DNA from 4 places in the Paeniglutamicibacter sp. NPDC012692 genome. Region 1 is predicted to be linked to each of the others. Evidence: riboswitches for the same ligand, from Rfam matches in the RefSeq annotation. Region 1 holds a riboswitch; each other region holds the start of a gene.

Region 1 (5,060 bases):
GATTGCGCCGCCCGGCCTGGTGCAGGCCAGCGCCTGGCCCAGGGACTCTTCGGTGCCCACGCATTCGAGGACCGAGTCGGCAAGCACTCCCCCGAGCAGCTCGCGCACCTTCGCGGCGGCTTCCTTCCCGCGTTCGGCGACCACATCGGTGGCCCCGAATTCGCGGGCCAGCTCCGCCCTGTCTGCATGCCTGGACATGGCGATGATCCGGGTGGCGCCCAGTCGCTTGGCGGCCAGCACCCCGCTCAGGCCCACGGCTCCGTCGCCGACCACCACAACGCTGCGGCCGGGTGCCACCTTGGCCCCGAGCGCGGCATGGTGTCCGGTGCCCATCACGTCCGAGAGCGCGAGCAGCGACTTGGCAAGCGCCTCGTCCGGCTCCGTGACTCCGGGGACCGGCACCAGGGTGCCGTCGGCGTTGGGGACGCGCACGGCCTCGCCCTGGCCGCCGTCCACCGGCAGGCCGTTTTCGTCGTTCCCGCCCCAGACTGCGCGGTGCTCGCAGGCCACCTGGACGCCATTTCGGCACGGCGGGCAGGTTCCACAGCTGTTGGCCCAGGGGGCCACCACGAAGTCCCCGACCTTCAGCGTTGCCACCTTGTCCCCGGCAGCGGTGACGACGCCGATGAATTCATGGCCGATGCGCCGCGGCTTCGGGATCTCGTTGACCCCGCGGTAAGGCCACAGGTCGGACCCGCACACGCAGGCGGCGGTGACCTTGACCAGCGCGTCGGTGTCGGCGAGCAGCACCGGGTCGGGGCAGTCTTCGACGCGGATGTCCCGCGGTCCGTGGATCAGTGTGGCGCGCATGGTGTACCTCCGGAAGCTGGGGTTGGATTTCTATTCTTCCCAGCCTATGCCTCCCGGCCGGGTGCAGGCTGCACTGCGACCCGATGACGGATTGTTGCGGTTCCTGACCCCGCGGTGGCTAATTGTCCGTTCACCCACGTATGGTTGGAACAGCTTCACGAATTCTGGTTGCTTATGGCAAAGCTCCGACTGACCAGGTACCAACCCCATTGTTGTACGGCGGGTGGTTCGGATGACGAAGCGGCCTTCGCACGCACACCTGCGGCAGGGCAAGGACAACCAGCTTCAAGGACCGTGACACCCATGTCCCACAACACGTATGCAGCACCCGCAACCACAGCCAATCCCCTGCCGCGCTTTGCCGGCGATTGGATCACCGCCTGGCTCGATTACGACCCAGGAACCGGTCTCCTGCAGCTGGGCGCCGGACCGTCCGAATGGCTGCTGGAGGCGCTCGCCCCGGAAAAGCTCGCCTCAGCGCTGGACGGACGCGGGCCGACGGAGGTGCAGTTCAACCCGGAACTTTCCATCCTGCTGCTGCCCGGCGCCTTCACCGCGGCCGGAACCTCGTTCTTCAGGTTGCGCGACTGACGTTCCAGGACCCCCGGCCGTGCTGGACCGCCAGCCGCGCAACCGGGCCGCCTGCTCCTAGATGTCCAGGACCAGTCGTTTGCCCTTGCAGCGTGAAACGCAGATCATCATGGTGTCCCCGGCCTCGCGCTCCTCGTCGCTGAGCAGCGAGTCGCGGTGGTCGACCTCCCCGGACACCACCGGTGTTTCGCAGGTGCCGCAGATTCCTTCGCGGCAGGAATTCAGGACCCGGACGCCCACCTGCTCCAGGGCGCTGAGGATGCTGGTGCCCACCGGCACCTTCACCTCCAGTCCCTGGGTGGTCTCCACCGTGAACTCGTGGTCCCCTGCCGCCGGCGCGCTCGCGGCCGGGTCGGCGACAAAGCGCTCGAACCTGTAGCGGGACGAATCCTGCCAGTCGGCGGCGAGGCCGGAAATGAAATCGAGCAGCGGGCCCGGGCCGCACACGTAGGCATGGAAGGCGGCCGAGGGGTCCCCGAGCAGTTCCGGAAGCGGGTAGAACCCGGACTCGTCGTCGGCGTGCAGGTGCACCTTGTTTCCGTAGGCGGCCAGCTCCTCGGTGAACGCCATGGAGCTGCGGCTGCGCCCCAGATAGACCAGCCGCCACGGCACACCGGATTCCTCGGCTGCGCGCAGCATGGGCAGGATGGGGGTGATGCCGATGCCGCCGGCGATGAACAGGTACTCGGGCGCCGGGGCCAGCTCGAAGTTGTTGCGCGGGTGCCGCACCTTGACCCGTGCGCCGGGGCGCAGGTCTTCATGGATGTAGGCAGAGCCGCCGCGCCCCGCGGGTTCGCGCAGCACGCCGAGCCGCCAGCGGGCATCGCCCGGCGCCGAACACAGCGAATACTGGCGCAGCAACCCGTTGGGGAGCAGCACGTCGATGTGCGAGCCGGGGCTCCATGCCGGCAGGGCCAGGCCGGCCGGGTGGGCCAGTTCCAGGGACACCACCGAATCCGATTCGCGGTTGATCCCCGCCACCTCAACGTCGAAGAATCCGTCCTCCGAAACGAGGATTCCCCCTCGCGGGTCTTCAACGACGGGCTGTTCGCTTGTGCCGATCACGATGCACCTCCAGTGCGGTGTATTTCAAAGCTGTGGTCTTGCGGGGTGGGTGGGGTGGTTTGTGCCGGCGCCGGCTGCCGGCCGAGTTCGTCCAGGGCTGCCAGCACCGCCAGCGAGGCCTCGCGAGGGGCGATGCTCACGCGCACGCCGGACCCGGCGAAGGCGCGCACCGACACCCCGTGCGCCGCGCAGCTTCGTTCGATGTCCGCGGCCCGCGCGTCGGTCTCCGGGATCCAGAGGAAGTTTCCCCCGCTGGGCGGGATGCTGTAGCCGCGGGCGGTGAGTTCACGGTGCAGGAAAGCGCGTTCTTCCAAGACCGCATCCACGGTGCCGCGCAGGTGGTCGGCATCCGCCAGCGCCGCCACGGCCCCTGCCTCCGCCACGGCGCTGAGCCCGAAGGGAGGGGCCACGGCGCGGATGGCCCGCACGACCGCTTCCTGAGCCAGCAGGTATCCCGCCCGCACCGCCGCCAGCCCGTAGGCCTTGGAAAAGGTCCGCAGGATGGCAAGGTTCGGGTAGTCCCTCAGCAGTTGCAGCGTCTGCCCGGAGTCGCCGGAGAATTCGAGGTAGGCCTCGTCGAGCACCACCAGCACGTGCCCGGGCACCGCGTCGAGGAAGGATCCGATCTCCCCGGCGTCCAGCACCGTCCCGGTGGGGTTGTTCGGGTTGCAGAACAGCACCACCTTGGTGCGTTCGGTGACGGCCGCGGCCATCGCCCCGACATCGTGTCGGTGCGCCGCGTCCAGCGGCACCTCGACGCATTCGGCCCCGGCCAGGGTGACAAGTATGGGGTACGCCTCGTAGCTGCGCCACGCGTAGAGCACCTCGTCGCCCGGCCCGGCGAACGCGTTGAGGATCTGTCCCAGCAGCGCCAGGGAGCCGGCGCCAACCGCCACCTGCGCGCCGGGCAGCCCGAGCCCCTCGGCCAGGGCCGCCACCAAGCGGTCCCCGGCCAGGCTCGGATACCTGTTGGCCCCTTCCACGCTGGCGGCCATGGCCTCCCGGGCCGCCGGCGAGGGCGGCATCCACGACTCGTTGGAGGATGCCACCCACCGCACCGTTCCGGCGGACGCCGACCGGGAGTAGCCGGGCAGCCGGCCCACCAGGGCCCGCGGTTCGGGAGTCGATACTTCGGTCAGTGATACTGCGGTGTTCAGTCCTTGCCCGTTCATCTGGACGTTCCCTTCTCCGGCTGTGCGGATGGTGCGGGTGCGAGTGGTGCGGGCTAGGCCAGCACCTTGGAGAGGAACGCCTGGGTGCGGGGTTCCCGCGGGTTCTCCAGCACCTGCCTGGGGTCCCCGGATTCGACGAGCTGCCCGTCGGCCATGAAGTGGACGACGTCCGCGACCTCCTTGGCGAAGCCCATCTCGTGGGTCACCACGATCATGGTCATCCCGGAGGCAGCCAGCGACGTCATCACGTCCAGCACCTCGCCGACCAATTCCGGATCCAGGGCCGAGGTCGGTTCGTCGAAGAGCATGAGCTTCGGCTTCAGGGCCAGCGCCCGGGCGATGGCCACGCGTTGCTGCTGGCCGCCGGAGAGCTGCGCGGGATAGTGCTGGTACTTGTCGGCCAGCCCCACCCGGTCCAGCATCTCCATACCCTCGGCCAGCGCCTGGGCGCGCGGCATCTTCTGCACGATCAGGGGCCCCTCGATCACGTTCTCCAGCGCCGTGCGGTGCGGGAAGAGGTTGAACTGCTGGAACACCATGCCCACGGAGGCGCGCTGCCTGGCGGTCTCGTTTTCCTTAAGCTCGTGCAGCTTGTTGCCGGCTCGGCGGTAGCCGATCCGCTCGCCGTGGACCCAGAGCTCCCCGTCGCTGATCTTTTCCAGGTGGTTGATGCAGCGCAGGAAGGTGGACTTGCCGGAGCCCGAAGGCCCCAGCAGGCAGGCCACCTGCCCCGCCTGCACCTCCAGGGAAATGCCCTTCAGGATTTCCAGGTGCCCGAATGACTTGCGCACGCCCTGGGCGCGCAGGACTGGTTCGCTCATTTGCTCGGCTCCAATTCCGGTTCGATGCTTGGCGAGGCCCCGGTAGGGGCCCCCGGGAGGGCCGCCGCGGCCGCGGGCGCCGCGGGTTTCCTGCCCTTGACGGGGGTGAAGCCGCGCTCGAAGTGGCGCTCGACGAAGTACTGGCAGACCGAGAGCACCGCGGTGACGGCCAGGTACCAGATGGCCGCCACGATCAGCAGCGGGATGGTCTGGAAGTTCCGCGAGTAGATGATCGAGACGCTGGTCAGCAGCTCCGAGTAGCCGATCACGATCACCAGCGAGGTGTACTTGAGCATGCCGATGGTCTCGTTGCCGGTCGGCGGGATGATCACCCGCATGGCCTGCGGCAGGATGACCCGCCGCATGGTCTGCAGGCGGGACATGCCGATCGCCTTCGCGGCCTCCGTCTGCCCGGGCGGGATGGCCCGGATCCCGGATCGCACGATCTCGCCCATGTACGCGCCCTCGTTCAGGCTGAGGCCCAGCAGGGCCGCGGTGAACGGGGAGATCACCGAGTTGGTGTCGATGCTCAGCAACTCCGGGCCGAACGGAACCCCGATCCCGATGTTGGGGATCAGCGCCGCCAGGAAGAACCAGAACA
Region 2 (5,060 bases), on a different contig from region 1:
GCTCATGGGTGTCATGCAACACCACCGAGGGCAACTGACGCGACTTTGCTCACAGGGGCGCCGTGTGTTGGGGCCGTTGCCCGAGGTGTGTTTGGTTTCTCACACGCAGCACTTCCCTGTATTTGTGCGGTTTTTTCCGGGGAAAATCGGGGTGGTGGACTATACAGAGCGTGACTCAAGGTTGCGAATCCGAAGGCGTGAGCCACAGATGGTCGAATGGATAACCTTGCTCTTGTTCGCCCCGAGGCACAGTGTTGCTGATGCATTGCTAGCTTCCCGGCGGTGGTCTATCTGGATCAAGACCATGCCACAGTCGTTGATCTGGGCCTGCTAGGCCCGGAAATGTCGCTCGTTGGTACCGTCTGATTGCTCCGATTCAACGAAACGACACTGACTATTATGACGGGCGTTCGTCACAAAACTGGAATCGGGCCACCCCCGGGAGGCCTTGGCGGTGGCCCTGGGTCGGAGTCCATCCGAAGCGGGTGTGATATAGGGTCGCTCGGCCGAATGCACCCGGCATCGGCCGCCCACACGCGACGAGGGGGCCACCCGCCGGATTGGCGGATGGCCCCCTCGATCGATTGCTGCAAGCGGTTAGTCGGCGGTGATCAGTTCAACCGTGACCGGCGTGGGGTTCGCGATGATGTCGAAGACAGGGCAGTGCGCGTCAACGGCAGCCTGCAGCTCCTCGTAGCGTTCTCGGGTCTCGGGACCGGACAGCTTCACCTTGAGCCGGACGCCGCCGAAGCCCGGGCGAACCGCCTCGTCGATTCCGAAGAGCCCGCGCACGTCGAGGTCGGCCTCCGCGTCGATGTCCAGCGAATCGATCTTGAGCCCCAACTGGTGCGCGTACAGGCGGTAGACGACCACCTGGCAGGAGATCAATGCTCCGAGCGCGTACTCGACGGGGCTTGCCGCGGCGTCGTCCCCGGCCAGTCCGACGGGTTCGTCGACCAGGAAGCTGTGCTTGCCGGCGGTGACTTCGGTGGCAACCGAGCCGACGGCGGTCCCGTTCGTCTTGAACGTTAGCGAGGCGTTGGCGGTGTTTGCCGCGATGCGCTCGCCCCAGGCGTTTCCGGCCGTGCTGAGCTTCTCGGCGCGCAGGATGTCGGGGGTGTTTTCGAGCAGGGTCTCAGACATGGGAGATCGATCCTTCCGTGGTGGCGCGTGCCAATCACGACGCCATACTTACGCCGATCCGGTTGGACGGCGTCGAATCTTCACCTGGAGCACCCCGCTATGACGAAGGGGGTTGCCGTCCAACCGACCAGGGTCGTGAATGGTTGGAACTCGTGATTCTGTTGACAAGTGTGCCGGGGATACTGCGAGGGTGACAAGCAAATGCTTCACGCAGCGTCATGAAGCGTGGACGATCCTGCGCCAGTCAAGAACAGCGGTTCGCCCGGGGCATGCCGGGTGAATCGCCGCTTTCGCCGAGAGGCAAGTTAGTGGCCGGTCGAGAAAAAGAACGGGCTGAGCAACAGGAAGGGGATGAGTAGCAACAGAGGAATCACTGACAGGATCCACAGGATGGTGCCGACCCAGCCCGTCACCTTGCCGACCGTCGCGTCGGTGTTCAGCTGCTCGGCCTCTTTTGCCTTGTTGATGGCAATGATGCCCAGGGCGATGCCGACAAGGGGAACGAAAAGGGAAAGGATGCCCAGGATCATGGAGGTCTGGGCTAGCTGTTGGCCTCGGTCTTGTTCCGGGTACTGCGTCATGTTTCCTCCATTGCGATTGCTCCGGTTGCCGGAAGCCATGCGGCAGAACATCCGGTTGAATCGAGACTAACGGAGTCACGCGGCAAAAGCGCACGCTGCCATGTTGAGGGCCCACAATCTCACCTCAGCTGGGCTTGAGGCTTGCCTGTGAGCCACGAGTGCGGGCCCTGGATCCTCAAAAAAGCCTTGAGGCATTCCCGAATACCGCAATCGGAATATTCCGATTCGTTGAAAACCAGATTGGTTCCACGTGGCGCATGAAGACCGGAAAGGACACAAAAATGGCGGCCCTTCAAGATTTGAAATCTTGGCGGGCCGCCATCTTCATGGTTTCGCGACGGGTCTACTGCTGGGAAGCGCCGACGAAGAGCATGACCACGAAGAACGCGGCCCAGAGGAGGCCCAGGATGCCGAAGATCGTTCCGATCCAACCGGTCACCTTGCCGACGGTTGCCGCGGTGTGGAGCTCTTCTGCCTTCTTGGCCTTGGAGATGGCGATCGGGCCAAGAATGATTCCGACGACGAAGAGGGACAGAATGCCCAGGATCATCGAGGTCTGTGCAAGCTGGGCGCCGCGCAGCTGCTCGGGGCTGTTCTGGATGTAGGTGGGTGCACCCTGGTACGGGGCTGAACCGTTGAACTGTGGCTGGTTGTCGGCCGGCTGAGTCATTTTTCCTCCGCGAAAAAAGATGTTGATGCAAGTGAATGATGTCTAAGGGACATCCTTAGATTTTGAGCGTACCGGCGTTTGGCCATGAAATGGCGAAAAGCACCGCCGTTTGGCGCAACGAAATGATCACAAGTGCCACCGGTGCCGCGTAGGGCATGAAAGCTCGACCGCTTGGGCCCCTACAGCGGCTTCGATCAAGTCTCGGCGGAGACTAGCCCTCGCTGTGGTCCGATTCCGAGTCGTTGAGCCGTGCCAGCAAGTCCGCAAAACGCCGAATCTCATCCGGTTCCCAATTCGACAGCCGCTCACGCATCAGGATTCTGGCCCGTGCCCCGGAGGCGATCCAGGATTCCCGGGCCACATCCGTGATGCTGACCAGCATGGCGCGCCCATCGCTCGGGTCGGGCTCCCTGGTCACCAGGCCCTGGCCCTGCAGCTGCTTGATGGTTCGGCTCATGGTGGCCTTGTCCACGTGCAGTTCCGATGCCAGGACAATTTGTTGCTGCGCCTGCTGCCTCACCAAAATCGAAAGCACCCTGTAGCCCAGCGGCTGCAGATCCGGGTGGATTTCCAGTGCACGCTTGCGAATCGCGGTGCGGGCCTTGACAGCCATGATCGAAAATTGCTTTTCGACCTCTTGCATCAATGGTTCCAGCACCTGCGGATCGGCGGGCTTGTCGACGTCGGGGGTTCGCTCGGAGCTAGGGGGTTCCATGGAGTCCATATTAGTGCGTTTCCCCGAGGTCACCGGGCGGAAAGCCGGAGAACGGCGAAGGCCCCGCGCCTTCCCTGTTACGGGACGGTGCGGGGCCTTCGGCAAGCCAATCCGAGCTACCCTTCGTGCCTCAACACGTCGCTGACGTTGAGCCTTGCGAGCAACTCGGAGAAACGCTTGATTTCGACCGGTTCCCAGGTGGAGAGCCGTTCGCGAAGCATCGACCTCGATCGTGAACCCGAGGCGGCGAAACCTGCCCGCGCGGACTCGGTGATGCTCACGAGCATGGCCCGGCCATCGGCCGGATCGGAAACTCTGTCGACCAGCCCCTGGCACTCCAGCTGTTTGATGGTCCGGCTCATGGTTGCCTTGTCCACCTCAAGCTCCTCGGCCAGGACGACCTGATGCTGGGCATGTTCCCGCACCAGGATCGACAGGACCTTGTAGCCCAGGGGCTGCAGTTCCGGATGGATGGACTGCGCCCGTTTGCGGATCGCCATGCGGGCCCTGATGACCATGGTCGAGAATTCCTTCTCGACCTCCTGGATCAAGGTTCCGAGAACCGGATCTTCGCCCAGCGGCACTTGGGAGGGAGCCTCGTGGGAGAAGCAAGACAGTTGGGCATCCATGTCAGCGCCCGGGTGCCGATTCGAGTTTGTCCGCATCGAGGGTGGAATCCGTGGTGTTAGCGACAACCGCCCCGGTGCCGGCGGCTGAGGGCAGTTCCCCGGCCTCGGTGTCTGCCGTTGCGGATGCCTCTTCGACCTTGCTGCGTTCGGTGCGCGTCATCCGGCTCAACGGCAGGTTCGGCAGGAAGGCCACGGCGAGGATGGTCAGGAAGCCCAGTGGTGCGGCGATGGCGAAGACATGCGCCACGGCGTCTCCGTAGACGGACTCGATGATCTGGCGGATCGACTCGGGAAGCTGGTTCATGGCGGGCATGGTGCCCGAAGCCAAGGCCTGGCCGACGTCATTGCCTGCGGCTCCCAGGTGTGCCAGGGCCGCACCCATCTCTTCCTTGCGCTCGGCGAGCATTTCGGGGATCCGGAGGGCCAGGATGGAGCCGAGGGCTGCAACGCCAATGGTGCCGCCCAGCGAGCGGAAGAACGTCACGGCCGAGCTGGCCACACCGAGTTCCTTCTGAGGAACCGCGTTCTGCACAACCAGCACCATGTTCTGCATGACCATGCCGACGCCGGAGCCAAGCAGGAACATGTAGGCGGAAAGCAGCAGGAAGTTAGTGTCGTAGTGGATGGTTCCCAGGGCGAACAGGCCGATGGTCTGCATGACGGAACCCGCGACCACGAAGGCCTTCCACTTGCCGAATCGGGAGATCATGGCACCGGCAATGGTGGAGACGATCAGGACGCCGGCCATCATCGGCAGGGTCATCAACCCGGCGCTGGTCGCCGTGGCGCCGCGGGCCATGATCATGTACTGCGAAAGGAACACCGAGGTGCCGAACATCGTCACGCCCACCGAGAGGGAGGCGATGACGGCCAGCGTGAACGTGGCGTTCTTGAACAGGCCGAGGTTGATCAGCGGCTCGGAAGCGCGGATTTCAACGACCACGAAGGCGATCAGGGCGAGGACCGCGCCGCCGACCATCCATGCGGTGGTGGGGGAGGCCCACTCGAAGTTGGTGCCGGCCATCGAAACCCAGATCAGCAACAGCGAGACGCCTGCGGAAAGCAGGATGATGCCGAAGTAGTCGATCTTGACCTTGCGCTTGGCAAGCTCCGGCAGGTGCAGCGTGCGCTGGATCAGCCAGATGGCGACGACAGCGATCGGCAGGGCGACGAAGAAGTTCCAGCGCCAGTTGATGCTGTCCGTGATGAAGCCGCCGATCAGCGGCCCGGCGACGGTGCCCACGGCCATGATGGCGCCGAAGAGACCCATGTACTTGCCGCGCTCGCGCGGCGAGATGATGTCGGCCATGACCACCTGGCTT
Region 3 (5,060 bases), on a different contig from region 1:
CGAGGGCGCCATGGCCTATGTGGTCATTTCGCGCTAGGGGCGATCTTGCCTGAATTCCGCGGCCATGCGCTTGGTCTCGACCTCAAAGCGGGTCAGCAGGCGCAGCAGGTCGTCGCGATCCCCGGCAGACCATTCGCCGACCAGGTCGGTGGCCAGCGAATTTCCCGAGCGTACCAAGGCTGCGGCGGTGTCCGTTCCGGCGGCGGTCAGGGCAAGCCGTGACGCCCTGGAATCCTTGGGGTCCGCCAGTTTTTCCACCAGGCCGGCCTCCTGCAGGCGGGCGGCGATCTTGGAGATGTTTGATGCCCCGGTGACCATGCGGGCGGCCAGCGCCGACGGTCGCTGCGGCCCGTAGGAGCCCAGGATCGTCACGGCGACAATCGACGCGGGATCCAGGTGGACACCCTCGCGGGCGGCGACGGCCGTCATGAAGTCGGGGGATGTCCATTGGGACATGATGCTTTGCAGCATGTTGATCAGTGCGGAATTTTCGGGGGCGTTTTCCATGGACTTAGGCCTCGGTCCCGCCGTCGACGGGCAAAACGACGCCGGTGATGAAGCTGGCCTGCTCCGAGAGGAGGAATGCGGTCGCGTTGGCGATCTCCTCCGGCTGGCCGAGTCGCTTCATGGGGATCTCCGCGGCGTAGCCGTCCTTGGCCTCGACCGGCAAGGAAGCGAGTGCGGCGGTCTCGATGGCGCCGGGGGCCACCGCGTTGACGCGGATGCCCAGGGCCGCGTTTTCCTTGGCAACGCTGCGGGTCAGCGAGACGACGCCGTGCTTTGCGGCGCCGTACGGGGTCAGCTGCGGGGTGGCGCTGATGCCTGCGAGCGAGGCGATGTTGACGATCGAGCCACGGCCCTGGGCCGTGAAGTGCGAAACCTGCGACTGCATGGCCAGGAAGGTGCCGCGCAGGGTCACGTTGATGACGCGGTCCCATTCCTCGACCCCGACGTCCTGGATCGGCTTGGGCATGGCGCCGATTCCGGCGTTGTTGACCGCCATGTCCAGCCGGCCGAACGATTCGACGGCAAAGGGCACCAGCGACCCGACCTCTGCCGCGTCGGCGACGTTTGCGTGCTTGTAGACGGCGCGCCCGCCGGCGGCCTCGATGAGGGCAACGGTTTCCGCGCCGGCCCCGTCGTTGACGTCCGAGACGACAACGGCTGCGCCGTCGGCGGCAAGGCGCAGGGCGATGGCACGGCCGATTCCGGCACCGGCGGCCGTCACGAGCGCGACCTGGTTCTCAAAAGTCATGGCTATCCTCCCGGGGAACAATATGCTGTCTTTTGGACAGTATATGTGCGAGGGGCCGGAAAGAGCCAGCGGTCCGGGCGGGGTGCCGGGGCGGTCGTGCCCCGGCACCGGCAGGTCAGCCCTCGCAGATCTCCTTGATCTGCGCGATGCAGGGTTCGTTTTGCAGGCTGGTGGTGTCCCCGAGGGTGCTTCCCTCGAAGAGCTGGGTCAGCAGCCGCCGCATGATCTTGCCCGATCGGGTCTTGGGCACGTCGGGCACGAAGACGATGTCGCGCGGCTTGGCGATCGGGCCGATCTGACGGGCAACGTGGTTGCGCAGCTCCGCAAGGAGCGACTGCTGCCTGGCCAGCGCCTCGTAGGGCAACGAGGTCCCGACGAGGCTCTTGTCGAAGGGCACCACGAAGGCCGTTGCCGCGTGCCCGGTCTTTGCGTCGGCAGTGGGGCATACCCCCGCCTCAACCACGGCCGGGTGGGTGACAAGCGCGGACTCGATCTCGATGGTGGAAAGCCGGTGCCCGGAAATGTTGATCACGTCGTCGGTGCGCCCGAGGATCCAGATGTCCCCGTCGTCGTCGAAGCGTGCGCCGTCGCCTGCCAGGAACCAGCCCTGCTCGGCGTACTTTTCCCAGTAGGAGGTGTAGTAGCGCTCCGGGTTTCCCCACACGGTGCGGGCCATGGCCGGGCCGGTCTTGGTCAGCACGATGTTGCCCTGCACGTTCGGCTCCACGCCCGCGCCCTGCTCGTCGACGATGCCGACCGAAACCCCGGGCAGCGCCCGGGTGCCGCAGCCGGGCTTGAACGCGGTGTCGTCCTGGCGCGGGGAAAGGATCGTCGATCCGGTCTCGGACTGCCACCAGGTGTCGACCATCGGGATGCCGGCGGGGGTGTCGCGGCCGACCTGGCCGCGCAGCCAGCGCCAGGCCTCCGGGTTCACGGCCTCGCCGACGGTTCCGGCAAGCCGGATGGAGGAGAGGTCGTAGTCCGCCGGGATCCCGTCCGGGAACCAGCCCATCAGCGAGCGCACCAGCGTGGGCGCCGTGTAGTAGCTGGTGACCCCGTAGCGCTCGATGATCTCGAAGTGGCGCCCGGGGTGCGGGGCGTTGGGGACGCCCTCGTAGATCACCTGGGTGACGCCGTTGGACAGCGGCCCGTAGATCTCGTAGGTGTGCGCGGTGACCCAGGCCAGGTCCGCGGTGCACCAGTGGACGTCGGCGTCGCGCTGCGCCGGGTCCGGGTGGGAGAAGAGGAACCTGTGGCTCCAGGAGGCCTGTGTCAGGTAGCCGCCGGTGGTGTGGACCAGGCCCTTGGGCTGTCCGGTGGTGCCGGAGGTGTACATGATGAACAGCGGGGTTTCCGCGTCGAAGGCCTCGGGGGAGTGCTCGGTGCTCGCGGTGTCGACGACGTCGTGCCACCAGACGTCCCGGCCCTGCGTCCAGGCGATCCCGGACCCGGTGCGGCGCAGCACCAGCACGTGCTCGATGCTGTCCACCCCGGCCACCGCGGCGTCGGCGTTGCCCTTCACGGGAACCGCCGCGCCGCGCCGGAACTGCCCGTCCGTGGTGACCAGGAGCTTCGCGCCGGTGTCCTCGACCCGGAATCGCAGCGCCTCGGAAGAGAAGCCGCCGAAGACCAGGGAGTGCACCGCGCCGATGCGGGCGCACGCCAGGGTGATGACGACGGTCTCGACCAGGACCGGCAGGTAGATGACCACGCGGTCGCCCTTGCCGATGCCCAGCACGACCAGGGCGTTGGCGGCCTGCGAGACGCGGTCCTGCAGGTCCTTGTAGGTGACGGTCGTGGTGTCGCCGGGCTCGCCCTCGAAGTGCAGGGCCACCTTGTCGCCGCGCCCGGCCTCGACGTGGCGGTCCACGCAGTTGTAGGCGGCGTTGAGTTTCCCGCCGTCGAACCAGCGGAGTTTGGGGCCGCGCCGGGCCTCCCGGTTCACGCCGGTGCTGCTGTGGATGGTGTGCCATTCCTCGGCCCAATCGAGGCGCCGGGCCGCTGCGTCCCAGAAGGTCAGGCGCTCGTCTTCGGTCCACCCGTCTTCGTGGTGGAGGCCGGGGCTGAGCAGATCGGTGGTTGCGGGGGAAAGCGTTACGGTCATTTTCTTCTCCATTGATTCTGGCTGTAGCACCGGCCCCCGCAGGGGGTGGTTGCTGCGGCGTCACAGAGCCAGGTCTCTCGGCCGCTCGTAATGGGTGGGTGGTTTTTTGCGGAGGCGGGGTCGCCGCCTAGGCCGCGTGCTGGGGAGCGCGCTTGGCCGGCGGTCGCTCCGCGGCTGTGTCCGAGCCGGTGGCGTCGGATCCGGTGGTGTCCGGGGCCGTTTCGCGGGATTCGGTGCCGAAGAACACCGTCAGGGCGGAGCACAGGACGACGATGAACAGGGCCATCCCGATGAGTCCGTAGCCAGCCAGCCAGCCAGCGCTGAGCGTGAGGGCCGCAAGCGCCGCAAGTGCGCCGAGACCGAACTTGACGGCCCGGCGCAGCCGCACCGGGTCGGTGCTCATGCGCCAGCGGGAGGTAGCCAGGGTGACCAGGACCAGGGTGGTCACGTTCGCCAGCATGCCTACCCATACCGGGTGGGTGCCGAGGAAGAACGCCGTGGCGGACCAGCCTGCCAGCTGGTTCCACACAATGCCCGCGCTGAAGCCGGCGACCATCGAGGAGTACACGGCGGTGCGGGTTGCCAGCGGCCAGAAGAATACGGCCAGGACCGGAGCCAGGGTGGCGCCGTTGCGCAGCGTCCAGGCGAGGATGTTCCACCAGGCGGACTGCTCGGTGCGCAGGATGCTGAAGATGATCATCAGCGCGGTCAACGCCACCAGCGACCACTGGGTGTATCGGACCAGTTGCGCCTCGGTCGCCTTGGGGTTGATGGCGCTGCCGACATCGCGGCCCAGGGACGTGGAGCCGGAGAACTGGCACGGGCCGGCCCAGCCCATGGCGCATGCCCAGACGCCCAGGAAGAAGACGCCGACCAGCGGGGCCGGCAGGACCTGCTCGATGTAGTGCGGGATGGCGACCAGGGCCAGCTTCTGCGACGGGATGACAACCGCGGCCGAGGTGCCGATCAGGGCGCCGATGATGATGAACGGAATGCCGAAGGCAGCAGCCGTGTAGAGGCCCTTTTGCCCGTCCGCGGGGGTGCGGCAGGACATGGTCATCTGGAATGCGGCCTGTGCCAGCGGGACGTTGACGATGAAGGTGCCGAACCAGGCGACGATGAGCGAGATCCCGGCATTTCCCGGGTCGAACATCTGCGGGTTCGTTTCGGCGAAGTTCTGCAGTCCGGAGAGCCCCGGCTTGGCCAGCACCGCGTAGGCGCCCACCGCCAGCATGCCGACGAAAACGATGCAATTCATGGTCTGGTTGAAGGCAACCGATCGCATGCCGCCGCTCCAGAGGAAGACGAGCAGCAGCAACGCCGTGACGATGACAGCCAGGTGCAGGCTCAACCCGGTGAATGCGGTGAGCGCCGAGGCGAAGGCGATCGTCGTGGCCACCGACCACATCGGGAAGGTGAATGCCGTGATGACGCCGGCGATGCCCTTGGCGAGCCGCCCGAACCTGTCGCCGATGATGCCGGTGACCGTCACGACCAGCTTCTCGCGCAGCGGCTTGACCAGCAGCAGGGCGATGAGCAGGATCTGCACGGTCTCCGCCACGCCGTACCAAAGCGCCGAGATGCCGGTGCGGTAGCTCAGCTCCATGATGGCGATGTAGGAGGAACCGGAAAACAGCCCGGTGATGCAGAAGGCAACGGTCCACGGGCTGAACGTGCGGCCGCCGACGAAGAATCCGCCGG
Region 4 (5,060 bases), on a different contig from region 1:
ACCAACTGGACCATCAGGATCATCAGGACGATGGCGACGATCATCATGCCCGTTTCATACCTGTAGTAGCCGTAGCGGATGGCGAAGTCGCCGATTCCGCCGCCACCGACCAACCCGGCCATGGCCGAGTAGCTGATGAAGCTCACGGTCATGATGGTGATCGACCCGATGAGCGCCGGGCGACCCTCAACAAGCAGCACGTCCCGGACGATTTGTCCGCGGGTGGCACCCATGGCGCGGGCGGCCTCGACCACGCCGCTACCCAGCTGGGTCAGGTTCTGCTCGACGAATCGGGCGAAGTACGGGATGGCGTTGATCGTCAGCGGGACGATCACCGCGGCTGTGCCGATGGTTGTTCCCACCACGAATCGCGTGAACGGAATGATCGCAATCAGCAGGATCAGGAACGGGAACGAACGCATGGTGTTCACCAGCCCGTCAACGATCCGGTGGATTCGCAGGCGCGGACGCAGGCCGTTCGGCGACATCGAGTAAAGCCAGATTCCCAGCGGGGTTCCAAGCAGAATCGCAATGGGGATCGATACCAGGAGCATGGCCAGGGTCTGGCCGATGGCCAGAGCGATTTCCGGCCACAGCTCGATGACGCGGTTGAGGTCAAAGGCCGCGGCGCCGCTGCCGTTGGTGGAGGACGCCAGGACGTTGATGCCAAATGCAAGATTAGACATAGGACTCCTCCTTCAAGGATTCGGTTTCGGTTGCCGCGGGTGCGGGTGCCGTGGTTGGCTTTCGGTCCAGCGAAATTTCATCGGAGATCAGGTAGCGGCCGATTGCGGTGGCCGGAGTGAACGCAGGGTTCTTCAGCGAGGCAATGTCGAATTGCTCCACCAGCGCCCCGTCTTCCATGACCGCGACGTTGTCCGCAATGGCCTTCACGACGTTCATTTCGTGGGTCACGATGACCGTGGTGATGCCCAACTGGGCGTTGATGTCGGAAAGGTACTGGAGCACCGAGGCCGTGGTCCGCGGGTCAACGGCGGAAGTCGGTTCATCGCACAGAAGCACCTTCGGCTCCGTGGCCAGTGCGCGGGCAATCGCCACGCGCTGTTTTTGGCCTCCGGAAAGTTGTCCGGGGTAGGCGGTCGTCTTGTCCGCCAGGTCCACGATGGCCAGGGCTTCCAGCGCCCGGCGCCGGCGGTTCTTCTTGGGGACACCGGCAAACTTGAGGCTGAGTTCGACGTTCTCAACGGCATTGCGGTTGTTCAAGAGGTTGAAGTGCTGGAAAATCATGCCGATGTGGTGGCGCGCCTGACGCAGTTCTTCATCGTTGAGCGCGGTGAGGTCCGTGCCGTCGACGATGATTTGCCCGCTGGTGGGGCGCTCGAGCAGGTTGATGTTGCGCAGCAGGGTCGACTTGCCTGCACCGGAAAAACCAATGATTCCCTGGATCGAGCCTCGCGGGATCTCCAGCGAAACGTTATCCACGGCAACAAAGGGGTTACCCGCTGACGGGAATACTGTTGACACGTTCTTGATGTTGATCATGTCCAACTCCTCTCGGTTTACCCGAGGGACGCCAACGGCACGACCGATCGGCCAGCCGCCCACGGGAGGGCGACGGGTGGACCGGAACAGAGTTGGCTATCTCCATCGGTCCTGGCGGTAGCACCGGCCCCTACGCATAGGGGTGGTTGCTGCGGCGTCAACGAGCCAGGTCTCTCAGCCGCTCTGGATGGTGTCGTTCCTTTCAAGCGATTTGCCGGGAAGGAACTGTTCAAGTGTGTCGCAGATTCTTCGATACGACCAACAAATGTGACCATTTCGTGAAACAAACGAACGACAACCCCCGCCTTCGACCGGTTTCCTCGTCAAGAAATGTCATAAAACCGATTGTGACGCAGGTATTTCATTCCGCCTTGCGCCTCGCCCGCGTCATGTTGATAATCCACCCAAAGCCGCACAACATTGGGTCTTGGCAGTGAACGGTCGACTGACATGATGCAATGTTTCGATTGAGCCTCCCGCCCGGCGATAGCGCCTCGTGGCATGATCGCCACATGGAGACCACACGCTCACGACGTACCCGGCACCGCCAGCTGCGCCTTATCGGCATGGTTGTCTGCGGCGGCCTTGCAGCGTCGCTGACCGGGCTTCTTGGTGCCTGGCTGTATGCGCCCGCGGTGGGGTGGGGTGTCGCTGCGCTGGTCTACAACCTCTCGGTTTGGTTGACCATCGCCCCCATGGACCATGTCCGCACCGCCGCCCACGCCCAGGAAGAAGACCCCGGCCGCAGCACCTCGGACCTCTTGATCCTTTTGGCCGCGGTGGGGTCGTTGGCCGCAGTTGGTTTGGTGATGTTGGGCAGCAAGAACGTCGATGGAAACGCGCGTTTCCTGCTGGCGCTTCTGGCCTTGACCTGCACGGGAATGTCGTGGCTGCTCGTGCACACGCTGTTCACGCTGCGCTACGCGGTGATTTACTACGAGGGGCTCCCCGGTGGGATCGACTTCAACCAGAAGGAACCGCCGCAATACACCGATATCGCCTACATGGCGTTCAGCATGGGCATGACATATCAGGTGTCGGACACAAACATCACCACGCGTGAGATGCGTTCGACAGCGCTGCGACACAGCCTGCTGGCGTTTGTGTTTGGCACGGGGATCCTGGCGACGACCATCAACTTGGTCGTCAGCCTGGCCCCCTGACCGGCGCCCAGGCAGAGCGTCCAGGCCTTGCAGGACACTGCTGGGTTTGCACGGACGGGGATCCCGGCATGGCCGGGATCCCCGTCGGGAACTCAGTTGGCTGCAGCGGCCGTAGCGACCCCGTCCGGCCGGCGGGGCAGGGCCCCTAGACTACTTTTGCGCCGGCGAGCCGGTAGTTTGCAGCCTTGTGCGAATCCTGGACCCGGTCGCCCTTGCCGAACAGCTTGTTGCGCAGCGTGCCCTCGACGTACTCGCTTTGGTATGCTCCGCGGGCCTGAAGCTCCGGAACCACGAACTCGACGACGTCTTCGAACGTGCCGGGGGTGATGGCGTAGGCGAGGTTGAAGCCGTCGACGTCGGTTTCCTCGACCCACTCGATGAGCTTTTCCGCCACCTCGGCCCCGGAACCGACGGTGATCGGGCCGAAGCCGCCAACGCCCACCCATTCTGCAAGCTGGCGGATGGTCCAAGGGTTTCCGTCGTCGCCGCTGGCCTTCTGGAACGTGGCAACGGAGGACTGGATGGCGTTTGACTTCACGTTGTCGCCGATGACGTCGTCCGGACCGTACGTGGACAGGTCGACGCCCATCCAGCCGGAAATCAGGGCCAGGGCGCCGTCGATGTCGGCGTAGGACTTGTAGTCCTCGAACTTCGCCTCGGCGCTGGCGTTGTCGGGGCCGGTGACGATGGTCTGCATGGCGTAGATGCGCACGTCGTAGCGGCCACGGCCCGCGGCCTCGGCGGCGTCGCGGATCTTGGTGACGGTTGCCTTGAGGATTTCCTTGGTCGGCGAGGTCACGAAGACGGCTTCAGCGTTTTCCGAGGCGAACTTCAGGCCGCGCGGAGACGCGCCCGCCTGGAACACCACGGGGGTGCGCTGTGGGCTCGGCTCGGTGATCGCGATGCCGGGAACCTTGAAGTACTTGCCCTCGTGCTTGATCTCATGGACCTTGGTCGGGTCGGTGAAGATGCCGCGCTCGACATCGCGCACCACTGCGTCCTCTTCCCACGAGCCCTCAAGAAGCTTGTAGACGACCTCCATGTACTCGTCGGCGTGGTTGTAGCGCTCGTCGTGTTCCAGCTGGTCTTCCTGGCCCATGTTGCGTGCCGCGGAGGGCAGGTAGCCGGTGACGACGTTCCAGCCGACGCGTCCCTTGGTCAGGTGGTCAAGCGTGGCCAGGCGACGGGCGAACGGGTACGGGTGCTCGTAGGCGGTGCCGGCCGTGACGCCGAAGCCCAGGTGTTCGGTCACCGCGGCCATGGCGGAGACGAGCATCATGGGGTCGTTGACGGGAACCTGGGTTCCGGCGCGCAAGGGCACCTCGTTGGAGCCGCCGAAGACGTCGTAGGTGCCCAGCACGTCGGCGATGAAGATGCCGTCGAATTTTCCCTTTTCAAGGGTCTTGGCAAGATCGGTCCAGTAGGACAAGTCCTTGTAGCGTGCGGACTGGTCCTTCGGGTGCTTCCACAGTCCGGGCGACTGGTGACCAACGCAGTTCATGTCGAAGGCATTGAAACGGATCTGGCGTTGTGCGGGAGTCGTGCTCATGATGTTCCTTTGCGGGGGTGTGGGAAATCGCGGGTCGCCGAGGCAAACCCTGTCAGGGAAAGTCGTCTGTACCGAAAGTCGGCTAGTAGCCGGCTGTTGCGGTGGTTGAGCCAAGGTCGCCGACGGCGTTGAGGCGCTTGGGAGCGGTTCCGTTTACCTCGTAGTCGCCAACGATGCGTGCCTTGTAGATAGCGGGGTTGTGGGTGGCGACGGTACGCGCGTTGCGCCAGTGCCTGTCCAGGTTGCAGCCCTTGGCCGTTGCCGAGGCTCCCAGCCCGTCAAAGAGCTTGGTCGCGGCCGAAAGAACCAGCGGCTGGACGATCGTCTGCGCCCGGTCTGCGGCAAGTTCACACACCGCAAATCGCTCGGCCGGGCTGAGCGAATCATCGGCAAGTGCGACCTCGACCTCTGCAACCGCGGACAACACAATGGAATCCGTGGCGAAGGCGGTCGCCGAGATTTCACCGACCAGCTGCAAGACCTGTGGTTCGTTTCGGATCGGGACCCCGGTTCCGGTGCTGAAGGTGCGGGTTCGCGCCTGCACCGCGGATCGGACGTCGTTCAGCGATGCGCGGGTGATTCCCGCCTGCACGGCAAGCAGAACCAGCTGGAAAATCGCGGATTCCGGGTCATTGAGCTGCTGTTCCTCCGGCAGCAGGGTGTCGACGGGAACATCCTGGAACGTCGTGGACCCCGTTCCGGTGAGCTGTTGGCCGAACCCGTCCCAGTCGTCGTAGATCTTGACGCCGGAGCGCTGCGTGGAAACCAGTGCGATCTGGCGGCCGGCGAGCTTCGGGTGGGAGGCCGCCACTGCGACCCAGTCCGCGTAGATGGTGCCGGTGCAA

The links. Region 1 has a riboswitch for S-adenosylmethionine ahead of ACFY5D_RS20590 (hypothetical protein). Riboswitches for the same ligand answer to the same signal wherever they lie in the genome.
Region 2: it holds a riboswitch for S-adenosylmethionine, as region 1 does, so the genes downstream of both, ACFY5D_RS08740 (OsmC family protein) here and ACFY5D_RS20590 (hypothetical protein) in region 1, are expected to answer to the same signal.
Region 3: it holds a riboswitch for S-adenosylmethionine, as region 1 does, so the genes downstream of both, acs (acetate--CoA ligase) here and ACFY5D_RS20590 (hypothetical protein) in region 1, are expected to answer to the same signal.
Region 4: it holds a riboswitch for S-adenosylmethionine, as region 1 does, so the genes downstream of both, ACFY5D_RS13080 (methionine ABC transporter ATP-binding protein) here and ACFY5D_RS20590 (hypothetical protein) in region 1, are expected to answer to the same signal.

The regions. Positions count from the first base shown of each region.
Region 1 is NZ_JBIBDE010000008.1:105,777-110,836, reverse strand. It holds gene ACFY5D_RS20595 (zinc-dependent alcohol dehydrogenase family protein) at 1-810, opposite strand, end outside; SAM riboswitch class IV at 964-1,092, shown strand; gene ACFY5D_RS20590 (hypothetical protein) at 1,114-1,401, shown strand; gene ACFY5D_RS20585 (PDR/VanB family oxidoreductase) at 1,459-2,466, opposite strand; gene ACFY5D_RS20580 (histidinol-phosphate transaminase) at 2,463-3,638, opposite strand; gene ACFY5D_RS20575 (amino acid ABC transporter ATP-binding protein) at 3,692-4,459, opposite strand; gene ACFY5D_RS20570 (amino acid ABC transporter permease) at 4,456-5,060, opposite strand, start outside.
Region 2 is NZ_JBIBDE010000002.1:121,346-126,405, reverse strand. It holds gene ACFY5D_RS08745 (amino acid permease) at 1-6, opposite strand, end outside; gene ACFY5D_RS08740 (OsmC family protein) at 598-1,143, opposite strand; SAM riboswitch class IV at 1,183-1,301, opposite strand; gene ACFY5D_RS08735 (DUF4190 domain-containing protein) at 1,449-1,724, opposite strand; gene ACFY5D_RS08730 (hypothetical protein) at 2,068-2,394, opposite strand; gene ACFY5D_RS08725 (MarR family winged helix-turn-helix transcriptional regulator) at 2,606-3,109, opposite strand; gene ACFY5D_RS08720 (MarR family winged helix-turn-helix transcriptional regulator) at 3,226-3,738, opposite strand; gene ACFY5D_RS08715 (MDR family MFS transporter) at 3,740-5,060, opposite strand, start outside.
Region 3 is NZ_JBIBDE010000003.1:207,163-212,222, forward strand. It holds gene ACFY5D_RS13025 (methyltransferase domain-containing protein) at 1-37, shown strand, start outside; gene ACFY5D_RS13030 (MarR family winged helix-turn-helix transcriptional regulator) at 34-507, opposite strand; gene ACFY5D_RS13035 (SDR family NAD(P)-dependent oxidoreductase) at 512-1,255, opposite strand; gene acs (acetate--CoA ligase) at 1,371-3,359, opposite strand; SAM riboswitch class I at 3,365-3,456, opposite strand; gene ACFY5D_RS13045 (sodium:solute symporter) at 3,487-5,060, opposite strand, start outside.
Region 4 is NZ_JBIBDE010000003.1:215,981-221,040, reverse strand. It holds gene ACFY5D_RS13085 (methionine ABC transporter permease) at 1-686, opposite strand, end outside; gene ACFY5D_RS13080 (methionine ABC transporter ATP-binding protein) at 679-1,503, opposite strand; SAM riboswitch class I at 1,603-1,697, opposite strand; gene ACFY5D_RS13075 (DUF1345 domain-containing protein) at 2,016-2,666, shown strand; gene ACFY5D_RS13070 (LLM class flavin-dependent oxidoreductase) at 2,812-4,215, opposite strand; gene ACFY5D_RS13065 (acyl-CoA dehydrogenase family protein) at 4,298-5,060, opposite strand, start outside.